One region of the Clostridium beijerinckii genome, then DNA from elsewhere that is predicted to be linked to it. Evidence: riboswitches for the same ligand, from Rfam matches in the RefSeq annotation. Region 1 holds a riboswitch; the other holds the start of a gene.

Region 1 (3,220 bases):
AGATTACGAAAACCCCAATATGGTTATATTATCAGGAGATATTATTGATGGCAAATGTCAGACAGCAGAAGATGTAAAAAAAGCTATAAATCATATAGCGGAGCCAATGGAAAATAGAAATGTACCTTGGTGTATAGTTTTTGGTAATCATGATGATGAACATAATATGATGACGAAAGAAGAAATGATGAATTTATATATGAGCTTTAAACATAATCTGAGTCAAGTGGGGTATAAAACTTTTGATAGGATAGGTAATTATAATCTTCTTGTAGAAAGTTCAAAAGATAAAACGCCTAAATTTAATATATATATGATAGATTCAGGAAAATACGCTCCTGCCATTATTGGAGGATATGATTGGATAAAACTTACTCAAATATGGTGGTATAAAAGAACAGCGATAAATTTGAAGAAAAAATATAAAAGATTAATACCTGCGCTTATGTTCTTTCATATACCTTTAAAGAAGTTTAAAAAGGCATGTAAGACTGGATTAGTAAATGGTGAAAGGCTTGAAGATGAGAGCTGTGCCAAGATAAATTTATGCTTATTTAACAAAATAGTTAAAATTGGTGATGTGAAAGGTATATTTGTAGGGCATGATCATTTTAATAATTACTGTGCTGCTTTAGATGGTGTTAGGCTTGGATATGCTGGATATACTGGATACGGAGGATATGGAGATGACAAAATTCCTCGTGGTGCAAGAGTATTTTTAATTAATGAAGAAAATCCAGCTGATTTTAAAACTTGGACAAGAAGAGAGTTTGATACAGAACTTAAAAAGTAAATTCTATAAAAGAATAATTTTAGGAGATATATTTTCATGAATTGGTATATATGAAATTGAAGAAAATTATTGATTTTTAAATGAATTTATTAGCATGGCGATAAGAAAAATATATATAATATATTTAAATTTATAAATATATTATATTGAATAAATGGTATTATATTGAATTAAACGATTAAATAATATCCATTTTTACAATATTGTAACTTAAATTTAGTGTATATAAGTTGAAAAATGTTGTAAAAGATGTAATAATAGAATAAAAATGAAAAAAATATAATATCAATAGGCACACTTATTGAAAAATAGGGTCGCAAAGCTATGAGTCTAAGGAAAAATTTAATTTTCTATGATTGTCAGGTTGCCAAAATGTATCTATGAATAATAAATTTTATATTTTAATTTTGGTGTCCACAATTATGTAGACACCATTTTTGCGCTCTTAAAACTTACAATAAGAAAGCTATTTTTATTATTTTTTCAAGTGCAAAGTATTTGCTGCTAGAGATTTGAAGTTTGAATTATAAATAATATTAAAAGATCAGAAGGGAGTGGAGAAGGCTAATAAAATATAATCATAGTAATTAGTAGCAAAACTAAAATAAGTTGGACAAACAGTTTGACTTAATGTTGCTTATAAAATCGCGTTGAAAGTTTGACTATGAAGGAGGCGAAAAGATTATTTTTTGCGATTTTAATAATCTGAAATGATATGAGTAAAATAGACGAATTATTAAATGAAGTAGAAGTCATAGTAAAACAAGGGATAAATAAAGAGGGCGTAATAGAAATTTTAAATTCTCTAAAATGTTATTTTCCATACGAAATATTAGATGAAATGAAATTATATGGGGACTATTTACCTAAAAATAATGAATTAGAATTTTCAGAAGAAAAAAGATATCTTCATTTTTTATGGGATGTACTAGATAAATCACCTATGTGCTTAATTGCCAATTTTGCTATTCCTTATAGACAGATATTAGCAAAAAAATTATTTAAGTCATGCGGAAAGAATTTTATAGCTGAAGAAAATGTACGTTTCAATGTTCCTGACAATATAGAAATAGGAGATAACGTATTTATGAACAAAGGTGCTTTCCTAGATTCAAAAGGTGGAATAACAATAGGTAACTCAGTAGGAATTGGCGAAGGCGTTACAATTTTTACTCATTCTCATGAGGAGCATGAACATGAATTAAGGACATATGCAAAAGTAGTAATTAAAGATTACGCTAAAATATATTCTAATTCAACTATATTGCCTGGAGTAACAATTGAAAAACAAGGAATAGTAGCAGCTTCTTCTTTAGTCGGTAAAAATGTTGAAAAAAATGAGTTGGTAGCGGGTATACCAGCAAAGGCTATGAGAGAGAGAAAAACATTAGATAGAAATCAGGAAGAATTAAAGCATATATGGTTGCATAACGGTGAATTTCAAGAGTAAAAAATTTGTACACCTTAAGGAGGAAATGATTAATCATGAGAATATCATTTAAATCAAAGTTAATGGTAATAATATTGCCGCTAGTAATAGTTGGATTGATATCGCTGACAGGATTTGCATATATTAATTTTAGGAGCATTATAGAAAGCGAATTAGTGAATTCCATGTCATTAAGAACAACAGAAGCAACTGGTCATATTAATACATGGCTGACGAGTAGAATGGCAGAAGTTCAAGAAACAGCTCAAAGCCCAGTGCTTAAACAAGTTTTGGAAAAAAATCCTGGTTTAAATTTAAATAGCACAGATGGATCATTAAACATAATAGATGATTTAAATTTATCAAGATTTAATTTTATTAAAAATACATATCCAGACGAATATGCAGCAGTCCATATACTAAATAGCCTAGAGCCTAGTGAATGGAGTAACGCTGATAGTTTGAATAAGCTACAAGCGAGATTTTATAATGTAAGCAATGGAAAATTTGCAACTGCTAATTGGGCTAAAGGTGCTGCAACAGAAGCTTCAGAAAGATATTCAAAGACAAATGGCGTTCCTTATGATGCAATATTTAAGCCTACATATTCTGAAGCTTATGATAAGAATGTTGTAATGATGGTTGCGTGGAATAAAGATGCACAAGGAAAAGTTACAGCAGGAGCTGCCTCAAGTTTGGCTATTGAAGCAGTAGAAAATCAAGTTAAAAATCTAAAATATGGTCAAAAAGGTTACGGAGTATTATTAGGAAGTGATGGAACTTTTATAGTTCACCCAAATAAAGATTGGGCCATGAAAGAGAAAATAAATACAGTTAACGATTCAGATCTTACTAAACTTAATGAAGCCATTCAAGGTGATAAACCAGGAGTTTTTAAATTTGGAAGTGGATCTGAGAAAAAAATTGCATTCTATGCAAAGGCACCGATTTCTGGTTGGACAGTTATAAATGTTGTTTATGAGGATGAACTTTTTGCT
Region 2 (3,220 bases), 2.1 Mb from region 1:
TCTGCTGGAAATGTAAGAAGTGCATTTACAAAAGGCGGCGGAAACATGGGTACATCAGGTTGTGTATCATTTATGTTCCAAGAAAAAGGTGAAATTGTCATTGAAAAAGAAGATAAAGATGAAGATGAATTAATGATGATTGCCTTAGATGCTGGTGCAGAAGATTTCGCATCAGAAGAAGAAGTATTTGTAGTAACAACTGCACCTGAAGAGTTCGGAACAGTTAGAGAAGCATTAGAAGCACAAGGTATTGAATTCTTAGAAGCTTCAGTTAAGATGATTCCAGATACATACACAGCAATAGATGAAGCTGATGCTAAGAAATTCCAAAAGATGTTAGACTTACTTGATGACGATGACGACGTTCAAGAGGTGTACCACAACGCTGAATTCCCTGAGGGATGGGATGAATAAGCTGTTTTAGGCGCTTTTAAATTATAAAAAGCTCTGGATGATATACTTATTAAATAATAACACTTTCAATATTGATATACATAGTTAATTGATATTGGAGGTGTTTTTTTTGTTACTTGTAGATTTATTAATTGTAAAAGGAAAGGATAGCTTATTGTACCAGCCAAGCTATCACTAGTTGGTTATTATATTTTTTAAAATAAAATGATAAATAATTAATAAGAAATTATGTTGTAAATTCAATTGCCTAATTCTTTTTTGATTGCAAACTAAGATCTTCTGGTGTAGATATATAAAACATGATTAACAATATTATTCAATAGTTGTAAATTTTTTGTAAACATGGTATTATGGAATGGAAATATAGAGGGCAATTAGCTTAAATCCTTATATGAAGAGTGATAAAAAATCTAGAACTATCCAGTAAATAATTATTACTATTTTTAGAAGAAAAGTTTTAAACAAGATAGACCAAATAATGATCATTATGGTATAATTACTACGGCATATATTAGCTGTATTTAATATGTTATGTAAGAAATAAAAGAAAAAGCAAGTATATTTTGTTATAAGGAAACTTTGAACCATATATTTTAACTGGGCACTTTATATATGGTGAGTTAGTAGTGCAACCGACCTTTATATTTATAAAGGCCGGTTTTTATATTTTTTAAGATTATTTGTAATACATTTACAAATAAGGAGATAATATATTAAAGAGAGACTTTGGTTAATTATGATTAAAATTTAAAGAAAGAAAATTTTATTATTTTAATATAATTTTTATTAAATATTTTTGAAAAAATAAGAATAAGATACAAATTTATACACAACAACGTTTACAAAAAAGTTAAATAATATTAAAATATACAATGAGAGGTGATTTTTTGGATTATACATTAATATGTATTTTAGGACTAGTTATAGGTAGTTTTTTAAATGTTTGTATTTATAGAATTCCTATAGAAAAATCAATTGCTTTTCCGCCGTCTCATTGTACAACCTGTAAACATAACTTAAATCCACTAGATCTAGTACCTGTATTTAGCTATATATTTCTTAGAGGAAAATGTAGGTATTGTGGTGAAAAAATATCTATAAGATATCCTCTTATAGAAATCTTAAATGGATTGCTGTATTTAATTGTATACGCAAAGTTTGGATTAGATCTGATTACCATAAAATATTGTATTTTGGTATCTCTTTTAATCGTAATTAGCGCTATAGATTTTGACACGCAGTTTGTATTTACAAGTACTACGATTTTTGGAGGAATAGTTGGCATTTTATTTATATTATTACAATATGCTTTATATAAGAATAATGTTCTAGATTTAATTCTAGGAGGAATACTAGGAGCAATAATAATAGGATTAATAGTGTTTTTAACAAGGGGAATGGGTGAAGGTGATATTGAAATTGCGACTGTGTGTGGATTATTCCTGGGAGTTAAAGGAATTTTATTAGGCTTATTTCTAGCAATTGTATTAGGTGGAATAATAGGAATAATTGTTTTAATATTAAAATTAAAGAAAGCAAAAGAAAAGATAGCGTTTGGTCCTTTTATAGCAATAGGAAGTTTGATTTCAATGCTCTACGGAGCAGAAATATTAAAAGTTTATTGGAATTTGTTGTTGTAAAGATATACTTTTTTACAATAACTTTACTTGTGAAAATCATATAGCAAACTTATACTAATTATAAGGTGCTATGCCGCATTTTATACATAATTCATAGGAAAGGTGAGACTCAGAATGGCAACTGAAAAAAGAAGACTAGGTAACATTCTTGTAAATGCGGGAAAAATTACAGGATATCAATTGCAAGAAGCATTAAAGTCTCAAAGGACACTAGGGAAGAAGCTAGGGGAAATACTACTTGATAGTAAGATTATAACTGAAGAAGATATAATAGAAGCAATAGAACAGCAGACAGGAATTAAAAAAGTAGATTTAAATACAATAAATTTTGATAAAAAAGCTATAAGTATAATTCCTAAAAATTTATGTGATAAATATAATCTGATACCATTCGGATTTGAAAATAATAAAATTAAGGTTACTTTATCTGATCCATTAAATATATATGCAATAGATGACGTTGCAATATCTACTGGGTTCGAAATAGAATCATACATATCTAAAAAGGATGACATAAAAAAGTTTATAGAAATATATTATAGCAGTCAGCAGGTTAGCTTGGCAGCTCAACAACTTTCAAAAGAAAGTTCTGAAGCAAAGAATTTAAAAGTTAATATAGATGAAATGGATACTGTTAAGAATGCTCCGGTTGTAAAAATGGTAGAGTACTTATTTAAGAATTCAATAGAACTAAATACATCAGATATCCATATAGAACCATTTGAAAATGAAGTGAGAATACGATATAGAATAGATGGCAAATTACAGACTGTAAATGTTATTAACATAGAAAGCTTAGGTCCGCTAGTAACAAGAATAAAAATACTTGCAGGATTAAATATAGCAGAAAAAAGAATACCACAAGATGGAAGAATAATGACGAGTGTAGGAGGAAAAGAAGTAGATCTTAGAGTTTCAATACTTCCAGTAGTTAATGGGGAAAAAATAGTTATAAGAATCCTTAACAAATCTATGGGGAATATAGGCAGAGATAAACTAGGAATGAGTAATGAAAATCTAGAGAAGATGGATAGAATTATTTCAAATCCACATGGAATAGTATTAGTTACAGGACCTACAGGAAGTGGTAAATCTACAACCTTGTATACAATTTTAAGTGAATTAAACAATGATCAAATAAATATAATTACTGTAGAAGATCCAGT

Evidence for each region. Region 1 has a riboswitch for cyclic di-GMP ahead of PZA12_RS05095 (acyltransferase). Riboswitches for the same ligand answer to the same signal wherever they lie in the genome.
Region 2: linked by a shared signal. The riboswitch ahead of PZA12_RS20685 (prepilin peptidase) and the one ahead of PZA12_RS05095 (acyltransferase) in region 1 are both predicted to bind cyclic di-GMP.

What each region holds. Positions count from the first base shown of each region.
Region 1 is NZ_CP144906.1:1,079,147-1,082,366, forward strand. It holds gene PZA12_RS05090 (metallophosphoesterase family protein) at 1-793, shown strand, start outside; cyclic di-GMP riboswitch class I at 1,075-1,165, shown strand; gene PZA12_RS05095 (acyltransferase) at 1,509-2,243, shown strand; gene PZA12_RS05100 (methyl-accepting chemotaxis protein) at 2,279-3,220, shown strand, end outside.
Region 2 is NZ_CP144906.1:4,505,154-4,508,373, reverse strand. It holds gene PZA12_RS20690 (YebC/PmpR family DNA-binding transcriptional regulator) at 1-414, shown strand, start outside; cyclic di-GMP riboswitch class II at 979-1,061, shown strand; gene PZA12_RS20685 (prepilin peptidase) at 1,302-2,054, shown strand; gene PZA12_RS20680 (GspE/PulE family protein) at 2,169-3,220, shown strand, end outside.